4 regions of the Mesorhizobium sp. WSM4871 genome follow, and region 4 is predicted to be linked to each of the others. Evidence: predicted binding sites of a transcription regulator. Region 4 holds the regulator's gene; each other region holds the start of a gene.

Region 1 (7,168 bases), on a different contig from region 4:
GGCAATCAGGTCGAGTTGTTCGTAAGGCAGGTCCTCCTTCATCAGCGCGGCGGTGTAGGCACGGATGTCGCGGCTGAGGATGTCGGTTGCAAGATAGTGCTCGCCCGGGTCGGCCGGTGCTTTCTTCGACCCGCGTGCGATGTCGAGGAACATCGCGCCGGCTTCGAGGTGACGGGCCGTCTCCTGCTGCACGGCGGGAACGGCCTTGGCAAAGTCGCTGGCCAGCTTGCGGTCGAGGAATTTCGGCGTCGAGAAATCCTCCGCGTCCTCGGCGTCGGTGTGGCCGACACGCGACAGGACCCGCTCGAACACACCAATGAAGGGAAACAGCAACAGCGTGTTGAAGACGTTGAAGAAGGTCGAGTAGAGGCCGACCGCGACCGGCACCAGAGGAAAGGTCTCCTTGCCGTCGACGATCACCGGAACGGCCGGATCGCCGCCGAAGAACTGCATGGCCCATTCCAGGACCTGGATGGAGACGAAGAACAGCGGAATGGTGATGCACACGCCTATGATGTTGAACGATATGTGCGCGTACGCGGTCCGCTTGGCGTTCTTCGAAAGATTGAGGGAGGCCATCCACGACGTGATCGTGGTGCCGAGATCGGCGCCGAGCGAGAAGGCGACGGCGGTCGTCCAGTCGAGAATGCCGGCGGCGCCAAGGCCCATGACAATGCCGATCGTCGCCGAAGACGAGTGGATCATGGCGGTGACGCCGGCGGCAATGAACACGCATTTGAGAAGGTTGAGGAAGGAATCAGCCTTGAGGGTTTGCAGCAGCGACATGACTTCGGGCAGGTTGCGCAGCGGGCGCAGGCCACCGGTCATCAGGTTCAGGCCGTAGAAGATCAGCGCGAAACCCATGCAGGCGAGCGCTATGTTCTTGACCTTTTCGCTCTTGGCGAAGCAATAGACCAGCGAGAACACGCCGGCCAGGATCAATCCAAGCGGGCCGAGCGGCAGGGCGATCAGTCCGTTGCCAAGCGTGGTGCCGATGTTGGCGCCCATGATGACGCTGATCGCCGGCCGCAGCGCGATGACGCCGGCATTGACCAGCCCGACGACCATGACGCTCATCGCGGTCGACGACTGGATGACGCCAGTGATCAGCGTTCCCGCCAGCACGCCCTTGATCGGCGTTCCCGCCGCCTTGGCGAGAAAAGCGCGCATCCGGTTGACCGAGAGCGCCTGGATGCCATTTGCCATGAAGTCCAGACCGAGCATGAAAATGCCCAATCCGCCGATCACCGGCACGAGGATGTCCTTGAAGATATCTATGTCCATTTCACGCTATCCCCAACAAGTCGCCATTGCGACACCGACACGAAGTTTTCCGTTGCTGTCCGAAGTGGTCGGGCGCCGAGCTTCGGCCCTCGTTTCCCCTCAGTTCGCGAGAGGGGCCTGTCCCGACCAGTACTGCTCGATCTGGCCGACGAGCGCGCTCGGCAACGGCACGTAGCCGAGTGCAGCGGCGTCGCCCGCGCCTTGCGTGAAGGCCAGCCTGAAAAGGTCATGCACGCGGCGATAGCGATGCTCTGAACGCCCCGAAACCTGGACCACCGCAAACACCGCCGTGGAGATCGGATAGGCGGCATCGCCGCTGCGATCGGTCAGGGAAGCGAAGAAATCGGTCGTTTCCCCCCAAGCGATGGAGGTGGCTGCCGCTTGCACGCCTGCGGGATCGGGCTTGACGAAATTGCCGGCCTTGTTGCGGACCGCGGCAAAGGGCAGGCCCGCGCGAAGCACCTGGCCGTATTCGGCATAGGCGATCGCCCCCTTGGTCGCGGCCACGGCGCGGATAAGGGCCTGCGTACCTTCGGCGCCGGTTCCAAGCGGCCATTCGATCAGTGTGTCGGCGCCGAGCCTGGTCTTCCACTCCTCGCTGCTCACCGACAGGAACTCGGTGAAGATATGGGTCGAGCCCGAACCGTCCTGGCGATGGAAAACGCTGATGACGAGATCGGCAAGGGCAACGCCGGGATTGAGCGCCTGAATGGCGGGATCGGACCAGGACTTGATCTTTCCCAGATAGATGTCGGCCAGAACCGGACCGGAAAGGCGCAAGCCGCCCTCCGGCAGGCCCTCCAGATTGGTGACCACCGCGATACCGCCCATGACGATCGGGAATTGTTTCTGGCCGTTGCCGGCAAGATTGGCCGGCGGCACCGGAACGTCGGTGGCGGCGAAATCCAGTTCGGGCTGCTTGAGCCGCATCAGGCCCGCGAGCGAACCGACCGGCTCATAGTCGACGGTCCAGTCCAGCGTGAAGAAGTCGCCGCCATCGGCGCGCGCATTCTTGTAGGCGGTTGCCCATTTGGCGATGACCGGCGCGGCCAAAGTCGATCCGGCGCCGCGGATGGGCTCGGCCCGGGCAGAGGGGCCGGTCAAGGCAGCGGCCAAAGCGACGGCAAGGGCGATGACGCCACCAACGAGTTTCGGCCATATGCCGTGCGACGGTGCAATACTTGTCGGGCTTCCGGAAAACATCGTTTCGACCCCGCTTATACTACCGAAAATACGTGAATAACTGAGGCTTTCAGTCAAAAATCAGTAGATCATATCCCTGGCGGCAAGCCTCAGCCAAAGAGGACAAGATCGCTCCTATTTCCTATTAACTTTTCTTAACGATTGGATGACAGGGATCGCTGCCGCCGGACATTTCGGCGCCAGGGTCTTTCAGTCGGAGGCGCTTGGCCGCCCATTGCGCCCAGTGCTGCCGCGAAATCTTTCAGATCGAATGAAACAGCAGCGTTGCAAAAGCCGGGCCTGACCTGGAGATCGTACGCCAGCTTCGCGGCGGTCGCGAATTGGCCAGTTGACGAACAGGCCTCCAACCGTATAGTCCGCGCCCATCCAGGCCGCCCGGCCTGAGCCCCTATGGCGGAATTGGTAGACGCGCTCGACTCAAAATCGAGTTCCGCAAGGAGTGCTGGTTCGATCCCGGCTAGGGGCACCACCCTTCGCTCTTCGAGCTTCGGGTGGCAGGCCACCCAGGCTCATCAGTTTCGGGTGGCAGGCCACCCAGGCTCATCAGTTTCGAGTGGCAGGCTACCCGGGCTCATCAGCCTCGGGATGCAGGCCACCGGGCTCATTGGCCGAAGGAAGTGTCCTCCGAAGCCTTGGCGAAGGAGGATCGGATGATCAGCCGGGTTCAGCCCATAGTGCGGTCAATAGCCAGAAAACGCCCATCAACATCGCGCCAACAGCCGGCACGACCAGAGTGTATCCCAGCAGGGCGAAACCCGCCTTCGGGCTGCGGGCGAGGAACGCGCCCGCCAGCCAGCCAATCGCCGCCAGGGCGAATATGCCGTAGATGAAGGCTGTCCAGATTTCGTTGCTCATGGCTTATCTTTGCCTGAGATCGTCATCCGGGTCTAGCGCCGTCCCAGCAAGCTCTTCATCCGGTTGCGCAGGATGCGCGCCATGTTGCGGGTCTCGCGGTAGAGATGCAGCTGCGAGGCCGCCTGGCGGGCGAGGCGGTCGGCGTCGGGCGAAAGCCCGATGACCAGCGTGCCCATCGGCTTACGCTCCGTCCACAACCGGCTCATGACGGGGTGGTCGGGCACGGCGCAGGAATCGGTCATCATGATGTTGGGGTCGTCGAGATGCTGCCTGGTCACCTCGATCATCAGCAGCGTGCCCGGCGAATAGGTGGCAAGGGTCTCGTCATAGGCCGTCTTCCAGGTGTAGGCGACGCCGGCCTCGACGAAGACGATCAGGCTGGCGATGGTGCGTTCGTCCAGCGTCAGCGAATGGATGCGGCACAAATCCTGTTCGGCCAGCCGGTGCACGGCCTCGCGGGCGAAGGCGGCGCGGTAGCGGTCGATGGCCATGGCGGTGCGTTCGCGGCCTTTCCAGCCCGCCACCTCCAGCGTCAGGAAGCTTTCGATGGCATGGCGGATGTTTTCCGGTCCGCGCGCCACCTGGTGCTCCAGCCTGCCGAGGTCGCCGAGGCGACGCTTCAGGCGGCGGAATTCGCGATAGTGATGCGAGCGCAAGGAGGCCTTTAGGTAGGCTTCGGCGTCGAACTTGCTTTCAAGCACCGGGCGCTCGGCCTTGCCGGTGATGACCAGCGTCAGGCCATGCGTTTCGGCGACGGTGGCAAAGAGGCTCGCAACCGGGCCGTCGAGCCGGATGTCGGGCAGGACGAAGACTTTCGGCAATTTGAGATGCGGCCGCGACAGCATCGCGAAGAAATCCTCGATGACGCCGACCGGGTCGTCGCGGTCGACCAGCGGCGTGCCGATCGGGCCGAACGGGCTCGACCAGGTGCGCATGACCGGGACGCCGAGCGGCACGCCCGGCCGCTCCACCGAGAACGGCACCAGCAGGCGCAGCCGGTTGCGGTATTCGTCGCCGTCGCGGATCACCGCCAGCCGCACCTCGCGGTCTTCCAGCCTCGGCATGGCCGGCGCCAGGAAGCGCGGGTTGAAGAAGATGTTGGGCTCGATCGTGCGGGCGCAGAGATAATCCAGTTCCTCGACCAGGTCGAAGCCGGCGGAGGCCGGATAGATCGCCAGCTTGCGCTCGGGACGGTTGTTGGCGAGGATCTCGACATGGGCGGGGTCGGCTTCGCGGGCGAGCCCGGCGAGGCCGGACACCATGGCGCCGGCCGGGCCGCCGCTGGTTTCCTCGAGCAAGGGGATGGCAGCCATTACGCGGCTCCTTTTGCGGGCATGAAAATGGCCATGACGATGCCGAGCTTGCGCCAGACCGTGAAGGACAATGCGGCCGCCTCGAAGATCATGGCGAAGGCGGTGGCCATGGCGGCGCCCCACAGGCCGAAAAGCGGGATCAGCACCACATTGAGGCCGATGTTGAAGGCCAGCGTCATGGCGTAGACGGCGGCGCAGATGTTCTGGTTGCCGCTCATGGTGAGCAGGCTTTCGCAGGGGCCGACGGCGGCGCGCGCGACGACGCCGAAGACCAGCAGGAACAGCAGCGGATAGCCCGATGTGAATTCAGGGCCGAACAGCATCAGCATCGGCTCGCCCAGCACCAGCACCACCAGCGCCATGATGAGCGACGGCCAGAAGGTCCACGACACCGTCTCGCGGGCGAAGGCGGCGAGCTTTTCCGGTTCGCCATGGGTGAACTGCGCATAGCGCTGGGCAACGCCGGCCTTGACCGCGAAATAGACGAAATGCACCAGCGCCAGCGTCTTGACCGTCGCGAAATAGACGGCGACGTCGTCGGGATCCATATAGGCGCCGACCATCAGCACATCGGCATTGGTGAGCAGGAAAAAGAAGCTTTCGACCAGGAAGATCGGCAGCGACACGATGAACCATTGCGCGAAATGCACCTTCACCGGGCCGGCTGGGATCTTCTTGTCGATGCGCGACGTCACGCTAAGCAGCTGGCCGATCGTGGTGGCGTAGGTGGCGGCGATGGCGGCGAAGATCGCGGTCCTGGCGTCGGGCGCGTAGCCCAGCAAAAGCATCAGCGCCATGAAGGCCAGGATCAGCACCGGCCGGATCAGGAAGGTCGGCGACAGCGCGAACAGCGCCCAGGAATTCGCCCGCGCCAGCCCCTGCACCAGGTCGGACATGGCGATCATCGGCAGCAGGATGAGGCCGAGGATGAAGGGCGCGACATAGTAGTTTTCGATAAAGGGCGAGAGCAGCCAGACGCCGAGCGCGCCGAGGGCGGCGATCGCGGTGGAGGCAATCAGCACGAACAGGCGGCTGGTCATGACGATGCCGCGCAACTCGGCCAGCATGCCGCGCTCGCTGTATTCGGGAATGAAGCGGATGACAGAGGTGTGGAAACCGAGGCAGGCGAGGTTGCCGACGATGACCATCGTCACCCAGACGAGGACGAAGATGCCGTATTCGAACGAGCCCATCCAGCGCGCCATCAGCACCTGGCTGACGAAGGCGATGACGGCGCTGACGATGCGCACGGAGAAGGCAATCAGCGACATGCGCCCGGCCTCGCCGCGCTCGTCGGCGGTGAACAGCACGGCGTCGATGCGGCCAAGCAACGGCTTTACGCGCAGCGCAAGGCGCTGCGGCAGGAACCGCCCGGCTGTCGTCGCCGCGGAAAAGCGCACCCAATACTCTCCGTTTTCCGCCTCTTTTTCAGGCTTTGGGTGTAGCGAAGACAGATTAAGAAACGGTTGGGTGGCGGTGGAGGGATTGCTCCCTTCTCCCCGTTCACGGGGAGAAGGTGCCGGCAGGCGGATGAGGGGCGGCGCCGGCTTTTTTAGGTTACGCCACGCCCGGCGAACTTAAAACCTCGGCAGCAGCTTTTGCTGTGCGTTTCTTTGTTACCTTTGCTTTCGCGGCGGCCTCCATAGGAGCAACCATCTTCTCGTACAGGCCAAAGAGATGCTCGACCCGTTCACGCTCAGAAGTGAAAGCCATACGGCGGTAGAGGCGGTCAACAGCGAGATCGAGCGCCTGATGCGCCTTCCGAAGCTTTGGTGGCATGAAGTCCGGATCGTACATGTCCGCTAGCGTGGAGTTTGGAAAATTTGCGCGGGCATCTATCACATTCTGTGCCAAGGCGGCGATCATTTTCTTCTGTGTCTCATTCATCTCCGGCCAAGGGAAGGTATTGTAAACTACGTCAATTGAATAGCGCGGATCATTTTTCATACGCCCGCCGATTTGACGCAACCAAGCCATATGAATTGCGGATTGGAGAATGCCAAAATGTACATGACTGGCGTTCTCAAGTATAAATATAAGATCACTCGGGACGTACGGAGGGTCCAAAAAACCCAAAGGGTAATACTCCCGCCTCTCCGATCCGTATTTAGGAATAACCAAGAAAGAGCTATCTGGAAATATCTCTACGTTGAAACGCCGCGGGTTTTCTGCAATTGCAAGTGTTCCCTTTCTGGTGCTTTTCTTCCGAAAAGCGCGGACATTGCGCATCAGTGAAACTACGTTCGGTAGTGCTCTTAGTTCGTTCGGCGATACATTTTGCAAACACAGAATCCAGCGGCAATATCCGGAAAGGAACTCGGTGGTTCCAACATACGGGCGAAGATATTGCAATGCGTTTGGTTCGTCGTCTTCTAGCTGCTCTCTACGCGCTTGATCGAAAATGTATTCGCTGTTGTCGATCGGCTGTGTTCCACTCTTTAGTAACGGAGCGCCGTTGATTGCGTGCCGAGACCCCTTCACAAGCAAATGCCTATTTGTCACTACACCGGCAT
Region 2 (7,168 bases), on a different contig from region 4:
TTTCGTGCTCTATCTCGCGGCGCGCACCCCGGCCGGCCACCTGCTTGCCCGCATCGGCTTTGCGCTGATCATCGGCGGCGCGCTCGGCAACCTGCTCGACCGCGCCGTCTATGGTCATGTCATCGACTACATTTTGTTCCACACGCCGGTCTGGTCCTTCGCTGTCTTCAACCTTGCCGATGCCTTTATCTCGGTGGGAGCGGTTTTGGTCGTCTTCGACGAACTCGTCGGCTGGCGACGCGAAGCCCGGCCTCAAGATCCGAACGCCCAAGGTCCTGACGCCTAACGATTGACCTCAGCCACCTGCCGCCGCACATTCGAAAGCCCGAGGAGAAAAAATGTCCGAAACCTTCAAAGCCATTCTCGTCTCGCGCGATGCCGAAAAGAAGCAATCGGTCGCCGTAACCGACCTGACCGAAGCCGACCTGATGGAAGGCGATGTCACCGTCGCCGTCGAGGCAACGACGGTGAACTACAAGGATGGGCTTGCCATAACAGGAAAGGCGCCGGTGATCCGCCGCTGGCCGCTGGTGCCGGGCGTCGACTTTGCCGGCACCGTCACCTCGTCTTCCCATGCCGACTGGCGCAAGGGTGACAAGGTCATTTTGAACGGCTGGGGCGTCGGCGAAACACATTTTGGCGCCTATGCCGGGCGTGCCCGCGTCAAGGGCGACTGGCTGGTGCCGTTGCCGGCCGACATGAGCCCGCATGATGCCATGGCGGTCGGTACGGCCGGCTACACGGCCATGCTTTGCGTCATCGCGCTTGAGCGCCACGGCATCGTGCCCGATCGCGGCCCGGTGGTGGTGACGGGCGCTGCCGGCGGTGTCGGTTCGGTCGCCGTCTCGATCCTGTCCAGCCTCGGCTATCATGTCATCGCCTCGACCGGCCGCAACGCCGAAAGCCCCTATCTGATCGAGCTCGGCGCCGCGGAGGTGATTTCGCGCGACGAGCTTGCCCAGCCGGCCAAACCGCTCGCCAAGGAACGCTGGGCCGGCGGCGTCGACGCGGTCGGCAGCCACACCCTGGCCAATGTGCTGTCGATGACCTCCTACGGCGGCGCGGTCGCCGCCTGCGGCCTGGCCGGCGGCATGGACCTGCCGGCAAGCGTCGCCCCCTTCATCCTGCGCGGTGTCAGCCTGCTCGGCATCGATTCGGTGATGGCGCCGAGGGCGGTCCGGATGGAGGCGTGGCGCCGCATCGGTACGGACCTCGACCACAAGAAGCTTGCCAGCCTGTCCACAACCATCGGTTTCGACGACATCGTCGGCGCCGCGCATGACATCGTCGAGGGCAAGATCCGTGGCCGCGTGGTGGTCGATATGTGAGCTTCATCTTTAGCCGGGGAGCGGCAAAAATCGCGCGACCGCTAAAATTCGAACGATCCGCCACAATTTTCCATAATCTCTATCTGGCAAACGTTCCGCATGATCGCGGAACCCGGCATCAAAGAGACGCAGAGTGCCGAGAGCGTCGATGGGACCGGCCCTGAGGCGCCAAGGCGGCAGATCGTCGCCGCGCCGCCGCTGGCGCCGGAATTGCCCAGGACCAAACGGGAAGGTCTGCCGTTCCTGACGCTCGTCGCCATCGTCGTGATGGCGGGGCTTGCCCATCTGACAGGGGCGCCGATCTTTATCACGATCGGCCTTTTGGCGACCGGCATTGCCGGTATTGCCATGCATCTGCGCGCCAAACGCACCGAGCGCCGCACGGTCGCCCTGCTCGACGAGACGACCGCGCGCAGCCGCGCCGAGATCGAAACGCTGGCCGACCGCATGTGGGAGATGCAGGAGAGCGAGGAACGCTTTCGCGGGCTGATCGACGCGCTCGGCGATCTCGTCGTCCACCGCGACCGCGACGGCCACATCGTCTATGCCAACAAGGTCTTCGCCGATCTTGTCGAAACCGACCAGCGCGACCTCGCCGGCAAGACGCTGGCCGAACTCGGCATCGATGTCGGCATCGTTCCCGATGCCGCCTTTTCCGATCACGAATGCCTGAGTTCCACCGACGTCGCCATCCGCACGCCGGGCGGTCCGCGCTGGTTCTCGTGGATCGAACTGTCGGTGCGCGACAAGGACAGCGGTGCGGTGTCGCATCGCGCCATCGCCCGCGACATCACCGCCCGCAAGCGCGCTGAATCGTCGCTCATTACCGCCCGCGAGCGGGCGGAATATGCAAGCCAGGCCAAATCGCGCTTCCTCGCCACCGTCAGTCACGAGATCCGCACGCCGATGAACGGCATCATGGGCATGGCCAGGCTCTTGGCGGACACCAACCTTTCGCCCGAACAGCGGACCTATGTTGGTGCCGTCTCCACCTCGGCCAGCGCCCTGCTGGCGCTGATCGAGGATCTGCTCGACTATTCGAAGATCGAGGCCGGCCGCTTCGACCCCGAACCGCAGCCAATGTCCGTGCGCGAGACTGCCGACAACATCATCGAGCTCCTGGCGGCACGCGCCTTCGTCAAGAATATCGGCCTTGGCTGCCATGTCGAACCCGACGTGCCGCAGATGATATCAGCCGATCCGGGAAGGGTCAGGCAGGTGCTGCTCAACCTCATCGGCAACGCCATCAAATTCACCGACGGCGGCGGCGTGCTGGTGACCGTCTCCCGCACCCGCACCGAAGCCACGGATCGCATACGCTTCACCATCACCGACACCGGTCCCGGCCTGCATGAGGACGACCTGGAGCGCATCTTCGAGGAATTCGAACAGGCTGATGGCACCTCGACCCGCACGCATGGCGGCGCGGGTCTCGGTCTTGCCATTTCAAAGCGCCTGGTGATCGCCATGGGCGGCACAATTTCCGTGTCGAGCCAGCTCGGCCAGGGTTCGGAATTCATCTTCGAAATCCCCGCGGCATCGGCCACCGAGGCGCCGCAGAACCGCCAGAATGCGCTCTCGGGCCGGCGCGCGGTAATCCTGTCAAAGAATGCCATCGAGGCCGACGCCATTGCCCGCACCATCCGCGCCAATGGCGGCAAGGTCGATCTTGCGGCGACCGCTGCCCAGGCCGCGCCCTTCGCTGGAAACTGCGACGTACTCCTGATCGACGCGACCATGGAAGAAAGTGACGGCAGGATGCTCAAGCGTCTTCGCCAGAGCGGATTTGTCGAATGTGAGGCAATCACGCTGATCGCGCCTACGGACCGCGGCATGCTCGGCGAGTTCCGCGCCAACGGCTACGCCACCTTCCTGGCAAGACCGGTACGCGGTGAGACATTGCTGCGCGTGCTTTTGACCAGCCACGCGTCGGCGCACGCCCTGCCAGAGGCGGAAAAGCTGGGCGCGCCATCCGTGCGCGCCATCGGCAGCCGCCAGCATGGCCTGTCCGTGCTGATCGCGGAAGACAACGACATCAATGCCATGCTTGCCCGCGCCACGCTTTTGAAGGCCGGCCATCGGGTGAAAGTGGTCGGCAACGGCAAGGCTGCCGTCGAGGCCGTCATCGGCACCGGCCACAAGCATCGCTTCGACGTGGTGCTGATGGATCTGCACATGCCCGTCATGGATGGGCTGGACGCCATCGCCGCCATCCGCCGCCACGAGGAGGAAACCGCCGCACCGCCGGTTCCGATCATGGTGCTGTCGGCGGACAGCCAGGAAAAGACCCGCCACGCGGTACTTGCCCACGGCGCCAGCGGCTTCGTTACCAAGCCGCTCGATCCCGATGCGCTTGTCCACGCCGTCGAGGGCCAGGTAGCGGCCTGACCTCGCCTCTCAGAACGCCTCAAAACAGCGACTTTTTCGCACGATCCTTTCCCCGGAAACCGATTCTGGTTCCCCAGGTCACGCGATAGCCAGCCGACGAAGTATTGCCCGCGAACCCGTATCACGGTACTGTCACAATCCTGTTGCACCTACACCGTATCCCCGTGCCAAGAGGGATGGCTCGAAGGAGAATCACTCGTGCATACAGTTATGCCGGAATGTGACACTCGGCCGAACGCCGGCAGCGCCTTGCTCGTCGGGCGGAATGTCGATGCCGTCAAAGGCGCATCTCTCGGCCGTATCGGCAACCTCGAAGTGCGGCTTGCTCGCAACGAGGCTGAGATCGCCGCCGCCCAGGAGGTGCGTTACCGGGTATTCTATGACGAGCTCGGCGCCAGGAAAGATCTGTTCCAGGTGCAGGACCGGCGCGATGCTGACCGCTTCGATCCATTGTGTGATCATCTGCTCGTCTTCGACACCTCGCTCTCCGGTCCCGAGCACCGCCGCATTGTCGGCACCTACCGCTTGCTGCGCCAGGAGATTGCGGCCGCCGCCGGCGGCTTCTATTCCGAGGGTGAATTCGAGCTGACCAAGCTCATCGCCCGCCATCCTGGACAGCGTTTCCTCGAACTCGGCCGCTCCTGCGTTTTGCCGGAATACCGCTCGAAGCGCACCATCGAGGCGCTGTGGCAAGGCATCTGGGCCTATATCAATCACTACGGGATCGGCGTGATGACCGGTTGCGCCTCGTTCCACGGCACCGTGCCGGCGGCGCATGCCGAAGCGCTGACCTATCTCGCTCATCACTGCCGCACGAACTCCGCCTGGGACGTGCGCGCGGTCGCCGGGCGCTATTGCTCCATGGATCTGATGCCGATCGAGGCGGTCAATGCCAAGGCCGCGATCGCGGCGATGCCGCCGCTGGTCAAGGGCTATCTGCGCGTCGGCGCGCGCATTGGCGACGGCTGCGTCATCGACCGTGAATTCTCGACGGTCGACATCTTCGTGGTGATGCCGGTCAAGGAGATCGGCGCCCGCTACGTCAATTACTATGGCGGGGAAGCACAGCGTTTCGCCGCTTGATCCAGTCATTAGTGAGTAGTAGTGCAGCCTGTCACTACTGACTACTCACCACTCACTCCCTTTTCACGGAATGTCTTCCGGCCGCCGGCCAGGGCGGCTCTTGTAGGATGGAAAGGCCCAGCCGAACTTGAGCGCGCCGCCGCGCACCAGGAATGCCGCGGCGAAGCCCGCCAGGCCCGATGCGAGCGGCGGCAGGCCGGCGAGATCGCCTAACGTAAACAGGGTGGCGCCGGCAAGGGCGGCAGTGACATAGATTTCAGGTCTCAGAAGCACTGACGGCTCACCGGCCAGCAGGTCGCGCAAGATGCCGCCGAACGTGGCGGTGAGCACGCCGGTGACGACGGACACGACCGGCGAGCCGGTGATGGCCAGGCCTTTGGCGGCACCCATCACCGAAAACGCGGCGAGGCCGACGGCATCGAGCCAGAGCAGTAATTTCCAGCGGGATTCGACACGGTGCGCCGCGAAGAAGACAAGCATCGCCACCACCGCGCAGATCAACACATAACCGGAGTTGGCGATCCAGAAGACCGGCAGATTGAGGATGACGTCACGAAACGTGCCGCCGCCGATACCGGTTACGCTGGCCAGGAACAGAAAGCCGATGATGTCGAGCTGCTTGCGCGAAGCGGCAAGCGCACCGGTCGCCGCGAAGACGGCGACGCCGGCATAGTCGAGGAGGTCGATTGGATTCAAGGGCATGAGGCAGTGGGAACTAGGGACTAGGAGTTGGGGAGTATAAATAACACGAAGCCGCGCAATAGATACGACCGCCCTAATTTCCCTACTGCCTGCTGCCTATTTCCTACTCCCCTACCTTACGCATCTTTCTCAGCCTGCTCATTGACCGGGCCGGGCTCGACCGGGGCTTCAGCGGCCACATGCTTGGGACCGCCCTTGGCGACGCCGACCATGGCCGGCCGCAGCACCCGCTCGCCGATCGAATAGCCGGGCTGCACGACCTGGACCACCGTGTTGGCCGGCACCGCCGGATTGGGCACCTCGAACATCGCCTGGTGGAAATTCGGGTCGAACTTCTCGCCTTCCGGCTCGAGCTTCTTCACCCCATGTCGCTCCAGCGCCGACAGCATGGCGCGCTCGGTGATCTCGACGCCCTCGATCAGCGCCTTGAAGCCGGCATCGCCCGACGCCGCCGCCTCGGCCGGAATGGCGTCCAGCGCCCGGCGCAGATTGTCCGACACCGACAGCATGTCGCGGGCGAAATTGGCAACCGCGTAAGCACGCGCGTCGTGAACGTCGCGCGCGGTGCGACGGCGCAGATTCTCCATCTCTGCCGCGGCGCGGAGCGCCCGGTCCTTCAGATCCTCGTTTTCCTTCATCAGCCGCAGAAGCGCTTCATAGTCGCCGTCGGCGCTGCCTTCCGCGCGCTCGGCGGCGGCCTCGGCCGCCTCGATATCCTCGGGCGCGCGTTCGTCTTTTGCCTGGTCGCTCATCGCCGTTTCCCGTTATCTCGAATGGTATGGATTTTGTGCCCGATATCGAGGTTTGGCGGCCAAAAATCAAGGGGCAAGCGATACTGTGTGCCGCCGGCGGCACTTTGCGCGCAGCCGGCACGGACTTTCGATTTTAATTCAAATTTTACTCTAACCGGCGGATTTGCTTGCGGCGATGCTGCGATAGGGGGAACCTTTCTTGTGCTGGGGGAGTTTCGAAGCCGACACAGGATTTTGAGATGACGACCCGCAACAACGCCGCCCGCGACAGGGGCGCCCGCAACAGTAGCGAAAGACGCGAAGGGCTCGACGCCGATATCAGGCGCCAGTTCGGCACGGAGGCCACGACGCGCTTTCTGCGAACGCTACCTGCTTTTCGCACGGAGTTCGACATTCCCGATCGTTTCAAGGAACTGCTCGACCGCCTGGACGGCATCGAGGGTAACTTGGCCACCGGCCAACGCGGCAACCGATAGCAGGCGACTTGGGCTCGTTCGACTGAACCCGAGATGCCCTCATAGTTGACAGTCGCGCGACATTTACGCACAGTAATTTTGCGTGATCTTTGTCTTGCGGCAGCGTCACGCGCCGCCTATGCTTCCTGATGAACATGATTTCCCCCGAAGCTGTGGCTAACAGCAAGCGTGCCTGGTTGAAGATTCTGGCGCGCTACAAGAAGCCCGACAGGCGTCGCAGCGCTGTCGAACTTGCCATCACCCTGATCCCTTTCGCCACGCTGTGGGCGCTGTCCTCGGCTGCCTATTCCTATGGCCATTGGTGGGGTCTTATCCTCATCCTTCCGGCGGCCGGCTTTCTGGTGCGGATCTTCATGATCCAGCACGATTGCGGCCATGGCTCCTTCTTTGCCAACCGCTATGCCGACGACTGGATCGGTCGCGTGCTCGGCGTCTTGAC
Region 3 (7,168 bases), on a different contig from region 4:
GGGCGATGGCGACCCGATCGACGTGCTGGTCTGCAACACGCGCGCGCTGGTGCCGGGTTGCGTCATCAATGTGCGGCCGATCGGTGTGCTGGTGATGGAGGACAATGCCGGCCAGGACGAGAAGGTGATCGCGGTGCCGTCGCCCAAGCTGACGCTGCGCTACGAGAACGTCACCGAATACACCCAACTGCCCGATATCACGCGCGACCAGGTGCAGCACTTCTTCGAGCACTACAAGGATCTCGAACCCGGCAAATGGGTCAAGATCGAGGGCTGGCACGATTCCAAATTTGCCAAGAAGATGATCGTCGAGGCGATCGAGCGAGCGAAGAAAAACAAATAGGTCCCTCAGCTTCGCCGAAATGCGCGGTGGACCAGAATTCCTGCGCTGTTGCGGCGCTCTGACGCCACGGCATGAATCCTGGGGTCTGCGCTGCGCCGCTGCGCTCGTCGCTCCGCCCCAGGATTGACGAAGTCAGTTGTCGACGCGGCCGAAAGCGGGTACGTCGCCGACCGTCACGCGCATGTCCTTGCCGCAGGCAAAACTGGGCGCCTTCTCGTCGGCGAGCTTGCGCGCTTCGTCGTTGGCCGCCGGATTGCCGGTGGCCAGCACCAGTCCGACCGTGCAGCCATCATACTTCTCCGGCTGGGAGACCTTGGCGACGACCAGCACCTCGGTCGATTTGCTCTCGTCCTCGGGATTGCTGATCGAGCGGCGGTGGATGACCGCGAAGGGCACGGCACGGTCACCATTCGTCTCGATGCGCCATTCGAGCCTGGGGCCAGCCGAATTGAAGCCGACGAAGCTTTCCCACACCGTCGTCATGTCGCTGGAGGGGAAACCGTAGAACAACGATTCGCGCGCATCGTCGTAAGCGATCAGCACGGGGTAGCCGCGATAGCCAGAACAGGTGAGGCTCGCCCAGTCGCCGTCGCCTTCCTCGGCCTGCGCATAGGTCACGCAGTCCTTCTTCGAGTCGAGATCGGTATAGGCGCTGGATATGTCGCCGGCCTGAGCGGCATTGCAGAAGCCGGCGAAGGCGAGCGGGATCAAAAGAGCACGCATGCGGACATCTCCGTTGCTGACATCGCCGTTTGCGGCTTGCCGCAGCGTATCGTCAAATTTCGCAGCCGTCAGGGTGCTCCGGCCGATCTGGTAAACGGAACGCTATTTCTTCAAGCTCGCGTCGATCAAGAGATCGGCGTTGCGGGCGACCGATTGCGCCGGCCCGCCGAGCCCGAACAACTGGCCGCTGATATAGGCGCCCTCGATCAGAAGCAGCAGCCCATCGCCCAGCATGTCGGGGTCGGCGGCGCCCATCGCGCCGGCCATGGCGCGCAGGCGGCGGCGCAATTCCTGCTTGTTGGCCTCGCTCACAAGGCGGGCCGGATGGCCGTGTTCGGGATATTCGACCGCCGCATTGGTCATGCCGCAACCGCGATAACCGGGCTTTTGCGTGCGCTTGCTGATCCGGGTCAGGAAGGCGGCGATCTGCGCGCGCGGATTGCCGGGATGGGCGTTGACCGCATCGTCGAAGCGGTCCCAGAATTCGAGGTCGTATTGCCGCAGATAGGAGGCGGCCAGTTCGTCCTTGGAGGGAAAGCTGCGGTAGAGGCTGGGCTTGGTGACGCCGGCGCGCTTGACGATCTCATCAACGCCGATCGCCCGGATGCCCTGCCGGTAGAACAGGTCGCGCGCCACACGCAGGATCTTCTCGCCGGCACGAGGGGGCGTCACTTCATCTGGATTGATGGTTGGTTCAATGCTTTTCATGGTCGATAGGACGTGGCCTGCTTGACGTGTTACCGATCGGTACGTATACGTCTGGGCAATTGCAACGTACCGGTCAGTAACATGATAGCTCAATCCCGTCGATTTGGCCAGCGCTACGCTTTTGTCGTGGTCGGCGTCATCTTTCTCTGCCTGCTGATCGCGGCCGGCCTGCGCTCGGCGCCCTCCGTGATGATGCTGCCGCTGGAGGAGAGCTTTGGCTGGCGGCGCGACGTCGTTTCTCTGGCCGCGGCCGTCGGCATCTTCCTCTACGGCCTGACCGGGCCGTTCGCAGCGGCGCTGATGGAGCGGATCGGGCTGCGCCGCACGTTGCTTGCAGCCCTTTTGCTGATGTCGACATCGACCGCGCTCAGCCTGTTGATGACCAAGCCGTGGCACCTGCTTCTGACCTGGGGCGTGTTTTCCGGCGTCGGTTCGGGCGCTGTCGCCACCGTGCTTGGCGCCACCATCGTCAACCGCTGGTTCAAGACCAATCGCGGCCTGGTGATGGGACTGATGTCGGCCTCCAGCGCCACCGGCCTGCTGGTCTTCCTGCCGATGCTCGCGTCGCTGGCGCAATCGGGCGGCTGGAAGCCGGTCGCCATCGCCATCGCGGTCGCCACCGCCGCTCTCGTGCCGCTGGTGTGGCTGCTGGTGCCGGAACGCCCGGCTTCGATCGGCATGGTGCGCTACGGCGCGGAGGCCGACGACGTGCCGCCGGTTCCGCCGGCCGCGCAAGGCAATTTCCTCGCGCACACGCTCAATACGCTGCGGCGCGCCGCCGGCACCCGCGTGTTCTGGTATCTGTTCGCCACCTTCTTCGTCTGCGGCTTCACCACCAACGGACTGGTCGGCACGCATCTGATCGCCTTTTGCGGCGACATGGGCATCGGCGAGGTGCAGGCCGCCGGCCTGCTGTCGATGATGGGCATATTCGACCTGATCGGCACGACGCTGTCGGGCTGGCTTACCGACCGCTTCGACCCGCGCAAGCTGCTCGGCGTCTATTACGCGATCCGCGGCCTGTCGCTGATCTATCTACCGTATTCCGGTTTCTCGGCGACGAGCCTGATTATCTTCGCCGTGCTCTACGGGCTGGACTGGATCGCCACCGTGCCGCCGACGCTACGGCTCTCCAACGAGGCGTTCGGCGACCGCAGCGGGCCGATCGTCTTCGGCTGGATCGTCGCCGGCCATCAGGTCGGGGCGGCAACCGCCGCCTTCTTCGGCGGCACCATGCGCGAGCTGCAAGGCAATTACGAGCTGGCCTTCATGATCGCCGGCATGACGGCCATCGCGGCGGCCTGTATCTCGCTCCTGATCAACACCAGTAAGCCGGCGTTCGACCCGGAACCGCAAGCTGCCTGAGGGAGCGTCGGTTGAGCGCTAATCTCCCCCCTTGAGGGGGAGATGGCCGCGAAGCGGCCAGAGGGGGTCGGTTCGACCGGGTTCGGCTCTTTATCGCAGACGCAGGAGGTCGGGGCTCCATGCGAGACGACCCCTCTGTCGCCTTCGGCGACATCTCCCCCTCGAGGGGGGAGATTGCTCGCCTGTCGATTGTAACGAAACCTTCATGGTTTCGAGATGCGGCTGAAACATTGAGGCTGGAGCTTGGCGGCGACATTCAAAGCCATCCAGGAGACAGCCATGAACAAGATTTCACGTCGTGCTTTCGTCACGTCCGCGAGCGCCGCCGGCCTCGTCGGCGTCTCGGGGCTTGCGCTTCCCTATTATTCCCGCGCCAACCAGCGGCCGGCCTTCACCCACGGCGTCCAGTCCGGCGATATCGATGAAACCAGCGGCATGGTATGGACGCGCACTGATCGGCCGTCGCGCGTCATGTTCGAGGTCTCGTCGACAGAGAATTTCGCCAATGCCACCCGTCTTGCGCCGCTCGATACCTCGCCGGCGAGCGATTACACGGTGAAGCGGCTGCTCACCGACCTCGCCGCCGACCAGGACATCTTCTATCGCATGGTCGCCGCCGATCTCGCCGACATCAACGCCGTCTCCGAACCGATCGTCGGCCGCTTCCGCACGGCGCCGGCCTCGAAGCGCGATATCCGATTTGCCTGGTCGGGCGACACCGCTGGCCAGGGCTGGGGTATCGACGAGACCGGCATGAAGACCTACGCCACGATCGGCAAGCACACGCCCGATTTCTTCCTGCACTCCGGCGACACGATCTATGCCGACGGCGCGATGAAGGACGAGGTCGATTTGCCCGGTGGCGGCAAGTGGAAGAACGTGGTTCTGATCGATGGCAAGCGCAAGGTGGCCGAGACGCTGGAGGAATACCGGGACCAGTGGAAATACAACATGATGGACAGGAACGTGCTGGGCCTCAGCGCCATCTGTCCGACCTTCTACCAGTGGGACGATCATGAGGTGCTGAACAACTGGTCGGATTCCAAGGATCTCAGCGCTGACGACCGCTACAGCGAAAAATCCATCCATGTGCTGGCGGCCCGCGCGGCGCGCGCCTTTCATGAGATGACAACGATCCGCTACGAGCCATCGGAACCCGGCCGCGTCTATCGCAAAATCGCCTATGGGCCGCTGCTCGACGTGTTCTTCCTCGACATGCGCTCCTATCGCGGTCCCAACGGTCCGGCCATGCAGGAGACGATGACGCCGCAATCGCGCATACTCGGCGAGCAGCAGACCAAATGGCTGAAGCGCGAACTGGCGAGCTCCAAGGCAACCTGGAAGATCATCGCCGCCGACATGCCGCTCGGCCTCGTCGTGTGGGATGACGGCGCCAAGAAGGTCGGGGCCGAAGCGGTCAGCAATGGCGATAATGGTGCGCCAAAGGGTCGCGAGCTCGAGATCGCCGATCTTCTGCGCTACATCAAGAATGCCGGCATCGACAACACCGTCTGGCTGACCGCCGACGTGCATTACACCGCGGCGCACTACTACAATCCCGACAAGGCGCAGTTCCAGGATTTCAACCCGTTCTGGGAGTTCGTCTCCGGCCCGATCCATGCCGGCACGTTCGGCCCCAATGATTTCGACATGACCTTCGGGCCGGAGCTGAAATTCATCAAGGCGCCGACCGCCGAACAGGGCCAGAACCTGCCGCCGTCGGCCGGCCTGCAGTTCTTCGGCCTCGTCGACATCAACGGCGCCACCGAACAGATGACGGTGCGGCTGATGGATCGCGACGACAACGAGCTCTACAAGGTGACGCTCGATCCGGTGCGGTCGGCGTGAGGCACCCCCCTCTGTCCTGCCGCACATCTTCCTCGCAGGGGCAGGGCAATTGCATATGGATTTTTTGCGAAGAGGACCCCACCCTAACCCTCCCCACAAGGGGGAGGGAACGCTGCCGCGCGCCTTTACTTCCCTGTTTGGCGTCGAAAGAGAGGCATTTTGCTGAGGTTAGCGCCACGGAAGTCTCCCTCCCCCTTGTGGGGAGGGTTAGGGTGGGGGTACATCGTAGAGCGAAAGCCTTGGCTTTTCATCCGCGATTGCCCTGCCCTCGAGGGTGAGATGCCCGGCTCAGTGTGACCGCGACGTCACTACGCTCTTGCTAGTCGGGATAGCAGACGGTCGGGATCTTCGGCCAGACCGCGCTGTCGCAGCCGGCGGCCTGCTGCTTCTGCTTGAAGGAGGCACTCACCGGTCCGGTCACCACCGGGTCGACGCCATAGGGGGCGTCGGCGAAAAGCTCCTCGGCCGTCTGTGTGTCGGACTTCAGGCCAGCGCCCGCATCCTTGACCGTCGCGGCCGACTGCGCGGCACCTGCCGCGAGAATCACGGCGAGAGCTGCCCATGCCAGGACCGGACGCAATCTGCTGAGGGGATCGATCATGAAAACTGAACTGCCCGGAGCCGGCAAGGTTCCGCCTTGGTTAACAAAAAACATTTGACACGAAGAGGCTTAAGAATTGGTGACCAGATATTTGGGTATCGGCATCCTCTTTCGCAAATGCGAAAAACCCTGTATGAGCCGCGCAACTGAAAGAGGCGGCGCCTTTTGGCCTGCTGCCTGCAACGCTCCCGAGACCAAAACATGAAACTCCGCAATATCGCGATCATCGCGCACGTCGACCATGGAAAAACCACCCTCGTCGACCAGCTTTTGAAGCAGTCCGGCTCCTTCCGCGACAACCAGCGCGTCGCCGAACGCGCCATGGATTCCAACGACCTCGAAAAGGAACGCGGCATTACCATCCTGGCCAAGGCGACCTCGGTCGACTGGAAGGACACCCGCATCAACATCGTCGACACCCCCGGCCACGCCGATTTCGGCGGTGAGGTCGAGCGCATCCTGTCGATGGTGGATTCGGCCATCGTGCTGGTCGACGCCGCCGAAGGGCCGATGCCGCAGACCAAATTCGTCGTCGGCAAGGCGCTCAAGGTCGGCCTGAAGCCGATCGTCGTCATCAACAAGATCGACCGTCCCGACGCCCGCCATGTCGAGGTGGTCAACGAGGTGTTCGACCTGTTTGCCGCACTCGACGCCACCGACGAGCAGCTCGACTTTCCGATCCTCTATGGCTCGGGCCGCGACGGCTGGGTATCGGAAAACCCCGAAGGTCCGAAGGACCAGGGCCTGGCGCCGCTGTTCGACCTCGTCATCAAGCATGTGCCGGCGCCGACCGTGCATCCCGGCCCGTTCCGCATGATCGGCACCATCCTGGAAGCCAATCCGTTCCTCGGGCGCATCATCACCGGCCGCATCGAGAGCGGCACGCTGAAATCCAATCAGGCGGTCAAGGTGCTGCACCATGACGGCACCCAGATCGAAACCGGCCGCGTCTCGAAGATCCTCGCCTTCCGCGGGCTCGAGCGGCAGCCGATCGACGAAGCGCAGGCAGGTGATATCGTCGCCATCGCCGGCCTGTCGAAAGGCACGGTCGCCGACACGTTCTGCGACCCGGCGGTGAGCGAGCCGCTGCATGCGCAGCCGATCGATCCGCCGACCGTGACCATGTCCTTCCTCGTCAACGATTCGCCGCTGGCCGGCACCGAAGGCGACAAGGTGACCAGCCGCGTCATCCGCGACCGCCTACTGCGCGAGGCCGAAGGCAATGTCGCGCTGAAGATCGAGGAATCGCCGGACAAGGATTCGTTCTTCGTCTCCGGCCGCGGCGAATTGCAGCTTGCCGTGCTGATCGAGACGATGCGCCGCGAGGGCTTCGAGATCGCCGTGTCGCGGCCGCGTGTCGTCATGCAGAAGGGCGACAATGGCGAATTGCTAGAGCCGGTCGAGGAAGTCGTCATCGACGTCGACGAGGAGCATGCCGGCGTCGTCGTGCAGAAAATGTCGGAGCGCAAGGCCGAGATGGTCGAGTTGCGTCCGTCCGGCGGCAACCGTCAGCGCATCGTCTTCCACGCGCCGACGCGCGGCCTGATCGGCTACCAGTCGGAACTCTTGACCGATACGCG
Region 4 (7,168 bases):
CGTCGGCCTGATGTCGGCGGTCTACATGGCCGAATACGCAACGCCCAGGGTACGCTCGGTGGTCAAGCCGGCGCTGGAACTGCTGGCCGGCATACCGACCATCGTCTACGGCATCTTCGCCGTGGTCACACTCGGCCCGTTCCTGCGCGACCTCTCCGCCGCGCTCACCGGCGGCTCGCCCTTCATCCAGGGCCAGAGCATCTTCACCGCTGGCCTCGTGATGGGCGTCATGCTGATCCCTGTCGTGTCGTCGCTGTCCGACGACATCATCACCGCGGTGCCGCGCGCCATGCGCGACGGTTCGCTCGGCCTCGGCGCGACGCGTTCGGAGACGATCAAGCGGGTGATCTTGCCGGCGGCGCTTCCAGGCATTGTCGGCGCCATCCTGTTGACGGCCTCGCGCGCCATCGGCGAGACGATGATCGTCGTGCTCGCGGCGGGCGTCGCCGCCAATCTCACCGTCAACCCATTCGAGGCGATGACGACCATCACCGTCAAGATCGTCAATCAGCTGACCGGCGACCTTGAGTTCAATTCGCCGCAGACGCTGGTCGCCTTCGCGCTCGGCCTGACGCTGTTCGCGCTGACGCTGGTGATGAACATCGTCGCGCTCTACATCGTGCGCAAGTACCGGGAGCAGTACGAATGACCGACATCTCCATGGATACGATGGTCCGGGCCGCGGCTCATCCGCGCCGCGACATCGGATTGAAGGCCCGCTATGCCGCCGAACGCCGGTTCCGCATCTACGGCGTGGTGGCGATTTCCGTCGGTCTGGCGTTCCTGGCCATCATGCTCATCACCATCGTCTCGAAGGGCTACACCGCCTTCTGGCAGACCACGGTGACGCTGCCGATCAATTTCGACGAGAAGGTGATCGATCCCTCCAACAAGCGCGCGACCGACCCGGGCGTTCTGGTCAGGGCAAACTATCCAAAGCTCGCCGAAAACGCGCTGGTCGCCAAGCTCGGTATCAATCCCGACGACAAGCCGATGATCCGGAGGCTCAAGGGCTTTCTGTCAGAGGGTGCGCGCGTCCAGTTGCGCGACATCGTCGCCGCCGATCCGTCGGTGATCGGCACGACGCGCGACGTCAACATCCTCGCCGCCGCCAATCTTGATTCGGCCTTCAAGGGACAGATCGACCTCAGTGTCGAGGAAGCGCGCCGCAAGGTCTCGGACCAGCAGATCGCCTGGATGAACAAGCTCAAGGCGGACGGCGCCATGGCCGAGCATTTCAACACCGGCCTGTTCACCTATGGCGCCTCCAGCCGTCCGGAAACCTCCGGCATGGGCGTGGCGATCATCGGCTCGTTCTACATGATGATAATCGTGCTGCTGCTGGCGCTGCCGATCGGCGTTGCCGCCTCTATCTATCTGGAGGAGTTTGCCAAGAAGAACCGCTTCACCGACCTGATCGAAGTCAACATCAACAATCTCGCTGCGGTGCCGTCGATCGTCTTCGGCCTGCTCGGTCTTGCCGTCTTCATCAATTTCCTCGGCATGCCGCGTTCCGCGGCTTTCGTCGGCGGTCTGGTGCTGACGCTGATGACGCTGCCGACGATCATCATCGCGACGCGTGCCGCCCTGGCCGCCGTGCCGCCGTCGATCCGCTCCGCTGCGCTCGGCCTCGGCGCTTCCAAGATGCAGATGGTGTTCCAACATATTCTGCCGCTGGCCGCTCCAGGCATCCTCACAGGCACGATCATCGGCCTGGCGCGCGCGCTCGGCGAAACCGCGCCGCTGCTCCTGATCGGCATGGTGGCCTTCGTCGCTGACTATCCGAAGACGCCCTTCGATCCGGCGACTGCGCTGCCGGTGCAGATCTACATGTGGGCGAATGAGGCCGAACGCGCTTTCGTCGAGCGCATGTCGGGCGCCATCATCATTCTGCTCGTCTTCCTCATGGCCATGAACATCACCGCGATCGTGCTTCGGCGTCGGTTCGAGCGGCGCTGGTAGAAAAAAGGCATTTTGGTATGAACATCATGACCGAACAGTCTCTTGAAAATGCAGTGGGCGAAAAAATGAGCGCCAAGTCGAACGAAGTCATCAAGATGCGCGGCGACAAGGTCGGCGTCTTCTATGGCGAGAAACAGGCGCTGTTCGACGTCAACCTTGACGTGCGCCTGAACCAGGTGACGGCGCTGATCGGCCCCTCCGGCTGCGGCAAGTCCACCTTCCTGCGCTGCCTCAACCGCATGAACGACACCATCGACTCGGCGCGGGTAACCGGCAAGATCACCCTCGACGAAGAGGATATCTACGACAAGAACATCGATGTCGTCGAATTGAGAGCCCGCGTCGGCATGGTGTTCCAGAAGCCCAACCCGTTCCCGAAGTCGATCTACGAGAATGTCGCCTATGGCCCGCGCATCCACGGGCTGGCAAAGCGCAAGCAGGACATGGACCAGATCGTCGAATCCAGCTTGAAGAAGGCGGCGATCTGGAACGAGGTCAAGGATCGCCTGCAGGAGCCCGGCACCGGTCTTTCCGGCGGCCAGCAGCAGCGTCTGTGCATCGCGCGCGCCATCGCCGTGTCGCCGGAGGTGATCCTGATGGACGAGCCCTGCTCGGCGCTCGATCCGATCGCCACCGCTCGCGTCGAGGAGTTGATCGATGAGCTGCGCCAAAACTATACGATCGTCATCGTCACCCACTCGATGCAGCAGGCAGCGCGCGTGTCGCAGCGCACGGCGATGTTCCATCTCGGCTACCTGGTCGAAGAGGGCGCGACCGACAAGATGTTCACCAATCCCGACGACCAGCGCACCCAGGACTACATCACCGGCCGCTTCGGCTGAGCGGTTGCGACCACGCATAGAAGGACAGGATCATGGGTGAACATCATACGGTTGCGTCTTTCGACGAGGATCTCGGAGCGATCAGCAAGCTGATCAGCGACATGGGCGATCTAGCCCGCTCGATGGTCAGCGGCTCGACCAAGGCACTGCTGAACTCGGACAACACGCTGGCGCAGCGCGTCGTTTCCGACGATGCCATCATGGATGCGCGCCAGCGCGAGCTGGACGATCGCGCCATCACGCTGATCGCCAAGCGCCAGCCGATGGCCAATGATCTGCGCGCGGTGGTCGGCTCGATCCGCATGGCCGGTGATCTCGAGCGCATCGGCGACCTTGCCAAGAACATCGCCAAGCGCGTCGGCACCGTCGGCCTCAGTGTCACGCCGCGCGACCTGTCGCACTCCATCGACGCGATGGCGCAACTGGTGCTGATCCAGGTGCAAGGCGTGATCGAGGAATATGCCGCAAAGGACGCACCGGCACTCGCCAAGCTCAGGAACGAGGACGAGCGCATCGACGTCAAATACACCTCGGTGTTCCGCGAACTCCTGACCTACATGATGGAGGATCCGCGCAACATCACCGCCTGCACGCATCTGCTGTTCTGCGCCAAGAACCTCGAGCGCATCGGCGACCACGTCACCAACATCGCCGAGAACGCCTATTATGTGCTGACCGGCTCGCAACTGCCTGCCAATCGTCCGAAGCAGGACGAGACGGCGATGTCGGCGCCGGCGGCATGACAGGGGCGACCGGTTAATGATCGCGCCACGCATCATGGTGGTGGAGGACGAGGAGCCGCTGGGGGTACTGCTCCGCTACAACCTCGAATCCGAAGGCTACCAGGTCGAGGTGGTGACGCGCGGCGACGAAGCCGAGATCCGGCTGCAGGAGAACGTGCCCGATCTCCTGGTGCTCGACTGGATGGTGCCGGCGGTTTCCGGCATCGAGCTCTGCCGGCGGCTCAGGATGCGTCCGGAAACCGAGCGGCTGCCGATCATCATGCTGACGGCGCGCGGCGAGGAGAGCGACCGCGTGCGCGGCCTTTCCACCGGCGCCGACGACTATCTGGTCAAGCCGTTCTCCACGCCGGAATTCATGGCCAGGGTCAAGGCGCTGCTGCGCCGCGCCAAGCCGGAAGTCCTGTCCAGCGTGCTCAAGGTCGGCGATATCATGCTCGATCGCGAATCGCACCGGGTCTATCGCAAGAAGAGCGAGATCCGGCTCGGACCGACCGAATTCCGCCTTCTCGAATTCATGATGCGACATCCCGGTCGCGTCTTCTCGCGCAGCCAGCTGCTCGACAATGTCTGGGGCGAGACGATCTACATCGACGAGCGCACGGTCGACGTGCATGTCGGCCGGCTGCGCAAGGCGGTCAACAATGGCCGCATGCCCGATGTCATCCGCACCATCCGCGGCGCCGGCTACGCGATCAGGGAAGATTAGGGCGCCGCTACCGAGTTCAGGCCACGTCCTTCTTTCCGGCCTTCACCTGGATGCCCGGCGCGAAAATCTCCTGGTCGACGAAACTCAGCGCCCGCATGGCGCAACCTTCGCGGATCAGCGGCAACTCATTCGGCTCGGTGTCGAAGGAGATCGATCCCGAATGCTGACCGCCGGCAGTCTGGGCGATGGCTTGGCGCAGCGCCGGCTCGATAAGATCGAAGGCCCCGGCGCTGACGCCGACCATGGCGACGGGCGCGGGATCGATCAGCGCGAACAGGCTGCCGAGGCCGAAGCCGAGCGCTTCGCCGGCCTTACGGTAGGCTTCCCTCTCCGGCCCGTCCGCCGCGCGCGCACGGGCGGCCAGTGCCCGCATGTCGGCGTCGCTGACATCGGCGACCGGCTCGGCGTCCTCACCCATCTGTTTCGCATTGCGCCAGATGGCGTAATTGCCGGCATAGGCCTCGATGCAGCCGCGCCGCCCGCAGCGGCAGAGCGCGCCGCCCGGCCGATGGATCATGTGGCCGAATTCGCCGCCCGAGGAATGGGTCCCGGTGAACAATTCGCCCTTCAGCACCAGCCCCATGCCGATGCCGTGCGAGAGCAGGATGGCGACGAAGTCGTCGCGATAGCGGTCCGGGTCGCGCCAGCGCAGCGCCACCGCCATCATGTTGCAGTCGTTCTCCATGGTGGCGGGAATGCCGAACTCGGCTTCCAATATGTCGGCGAAGGCGATGTTCGTCAGCGGCGTGATCGGCGACCACAGCATGGCGCGGGCCTGGGAATCGGTGATGCCCTGGATTGCCAGCGCGATGCGGGCGACGCTGCGGACATCGAGGTCGGGATCTTCGAGCCGGCGCCGCACAATGGCGACGCATTCATCGATCAACTCCTCGCGCGACATGGTCAGCGTGTCCAGCCGGCGCTGCTCCTCGGCGACCACCTGTCCGGCATAGTCGATGACGGCGACCGAAAGGAAATTCAGCGACAACACGACAGCCAGCACCGCCGCCGCTTCCGGATTGAGGGCGAGGCCGACCTGCGGCCGGCCGCGTTTCAAGGAAACGGCCTCGCTTGCCTTGCTCTCCCTCAGGATGCCTTCCCCGATCAGGTCGGAAGAGATCGCCGATATGGTCGAATGACTGAGGCCGGTGGTCGCGGCGATCTCCGTCCGCGACGGCTGGCCGGCGCGGCGCACGGCCGAAATGACCATCGCCCGGTTGCGCCGGCGCAAATCGTCGTGGCGGATTCCGACCGACATTTTCTCCTCCCTATTGCCTCCTCCCTTGCCGCGGCCGCTCATAAAATCGGCAGTCGTCGGCAATGTCCGACAAATACTGTCAGAAGGGCACGGTTCTGTCATTATTTATTCCGAGGCTCGAAAAAATTCGACACGACATCAAAATCCATCAGAATCGATGTTGACAGCGTCCGGGTGTTGGATCAGTATTTTTTCGAGGCTCGAAAAAATAGAGCCTTTGTGCCGGCCTTTGGGTCAGTCTAGTCACGCCATACGTGGCGCAGGGAGGATATCATGAAGAGATTCGCAGCCGCCATCCTGGCGGGTGTCGCCATGTCGCTGACGCTTGCGTCGGTCGCGCAGGCGAAGGACAAGGTCATCGGCGTGTCGTGGTCGAACTTCCAGGAAGAGCGCTGGAAGACGGATGAAGCCGCGATGAAGGCAGCCATCGAGGCCGCCGGCGACAAGTATATTTCCGCCGACGCGCAGTCCAACCCCGGCAAGCAGCTCACCGATGTCGAGAGCCTGATCTCCCAGGGCGCCAACGCGCTGATCATCCTTGCGCAGGATGCCTCGGCCATCGGGCCGGCCGTGCAGAAGGCGCTGGACGAAGGCATTCCGGTCGTCGGCTACGACAGGCTGATCGAGAACAAGGACGTGTTCTACCTGACCTTTGACAACAAGGAAGTCGGCCGCATGCAGGCCCGCGAAGTGTTCAAGGTCAAGCCGGAAGGCAATTACGTCTTCATCAAGGGCTCGGGCGCCGATCCGAACGCCGATTTCCTGTTTGCGGGCTCGATGGAAGTGCTGAAGGACGCAATCGACAGCGGCAAGATCAAGAATGTCGGCGAAGCCTATACGGACGGCTGGCTCCCCGCCAACGCCCAGAAGAACATGGAACAGTTCCTGACCGCCAACGACAACAAGGTCGATGCGGTGGTTGCAGCCAATGACGGCACCGCCGGCGGCGTCGTCGCGGCTTTGACGGCGCAAGGCTTGGCTGGCTCTGTTCCGGTCTCGGGCCAGGATGGCGACCATGCCGCGCTCAACCGCATCGCGCTCGGCACGCAGATCGTGTCGGTGTGGAAGGATGCGCGCGAACTCGGCAAGAATGCCGCCGAGATCGCCTTGCAGCTGGCCGACGGCAAGAAGATGACCGACATTGCCGGCGTCAAGGATTTCACCACGCCTGGCGGCAACACCGTCACCTCGCTGTTCCTGACGCCGATCGCCATCACCAAGGACAATCTCAACGTCGTCATCGACGCCGGCTGGATCAAGAAGGAAGAGGTCTGCGCCGGCGTGGCGGCTGGCAGCGTCGCGGCCTGCAACTGATCTGAAGCCGTTCGCAAGACCATGAACGCCGCGGCTGCCACGCCGCGGCGTTTTTTCAAAAAGATTTATTTCCGCCGCGGGCGGATAGCTTCTAGGCTGCTTTCCGGTATCCGCGCCAGACGGCCAACCGGTGGGAGGACATCATGACCGACACGACCTCTAGCCAGCCAGCCGATACCGCGCGCGCCTCTGAACTTGGCGCCGTCGCGCGCTTTCTGAAAGCGACGGAACTCGACACACGCATGCTCGGCATGGTCGGCGCGCTGCTCGTCATCTGGGTCGGGATCCACATCCTGTCGGGCGGGCTCTTCCTGACACCACGCAATCTGTGGAACCTGTCGGT

The links. Region 4 encodes PhoB, which activates phosphate uptake and scavenging genes when phosphate is short. Its sites were predicted from a motif close to TGTCATNNANCTGTCAT; they were not measured.
Region 1: a site for PhoB is predicted at 2,622-2,638, ahead of pstS (phosphate ABC transporter substrate-binding protein PstS). Genes of this name have one in related genera too.
Region 2: a site for PhoB is predicted at 3,847-3,863, ahead of olsB (l-ornithine N(alpha)-acyltransferase). Genes of this name have one in related genera too.
Region 3: a site for PhoB is predicted at 3,330-3,346, ahead of AC0L2H_RS30600 (alkaline phosphatase D family protein). Genes of this name have one in related genera too.

The regions. Positions count from the first base shown of each region.
Region 1 is NZ_JBVVPU010000013.1:170,935-178,102, forward strand. Features, by position in the region: gene AC0L2H_RS25450 (Na/Pi cotransporter family protein) at 1-1,284, opposite strand, end outside; gene pstS (phosphate ABC transporter substrate-binding protein PstS) at 1,384-2,487, opposite strand; tRNA gene AC0L2H_RS25460 (tRNA-Leu) at 2,872-2,956, shown strand; gene AC0L2H_RS25465 (hypothetical protein) at 3,142-3,342, opposite strand; gene AC0L2H_RS25470 (GNAT family N-acetyltransferase) at 3,375-4,655, opposite strand; gene AC0L2H_RS25475 (lipopolysaccharide biosynthesis protein) at 4,655-6,055, opposite strand; gene AC0L2H_RS25480 (class I SAM-dependent DNA methyltransferase) at 6,213-7,168, opposite strand, start outside.
Region 2 is NZ_JBVVPU010000001.1:492,611-499,778, forward strand. Features, by position in the region: gene lspA (signal peptidase II) at 1-286, shown strand, start outside; gene acuI (acrylyl-CoA reductase (NADPH)) at 339-1,328, shown strand; gene AC0L2H_RS02495 (ATP-binding protein) at 1,428-3,716, shown strand; gene olsB (l-ornithine N(alpha)-acyltransferase) at 3,927-4,799, shown strand; gene AC0L2H_RS02505 (trimeric intracellular cation channel family protein) at 4,863-5,495, opposite strand; gene grpE (nucleotide exchange factor GrpE) at 5,618-6,253, opposite strand; gene AC0L2H_RS02515 (hypothetical protein) at 6,493-6,729, shown strand; gene AC0L2H_RS02520 (fatty acid desaturase) at 6,858-7,168, shown strand, end outside.
Region 3 is NZ_JBVVPU010000023.1:25,844-33,011, forward strand. Features, by position in the region: gene ppa (inorganic diphosphatase) at 1-343, shown strand, start outside; gene AC0L2H_RS30585 (hypothetical protein) at 476-1,066, opposite strand; gene AC0L2H_RS30590 (TetR/AcrR family transcriptional regulator) at 1,169-1,774, opposite strand; gene AC0L2H_RS30595 (MFS transporter) at 1,856-3,139, shown strand; gene AC0L2H_RS30600 (alkaline phosphatase D family protein) at 3,419-4,987, shown strand; gene AC0L2H_RS30605 (hypothetical protein) at 5,307-5,588, opposite strand; gene typA (translational GTPase TypA) at 5,790-7,168, shown strand, end outside.
Region 4 is NZ_JBVVPU010000016.1:38,124-45,291, forward strand. Features, by position in the region: gene pstC (phosphate ABC transporter permease subunit PstC) at 1-649, shown strand, start outside; gene pstA (phosphate ABC transporter permease PstA) at 646-1,962, shown strand; gene pstB (phosphate ABC transporter ATP-binding protein PstB) at 1,980-2,804, shown strand; gene phoU (phosphate signaling complex protein PhoU) at 2,837-3,547, shown strand; gene phoB (phosphate regulon transcriptional regulator PhoB) at 3,564-4,253, shown strand; gene AC0L2H_RS27735 (ROK family protein) at 4,270-5,511, opposite strand; gene xylF (D-xylose ABC transporter substrate-binding protein) at 5,785-6,825, shown strand; gene AC0L2H_RS27745 (sugar ABC transporter permease) at 6,969-7,168, shown strand, end outside.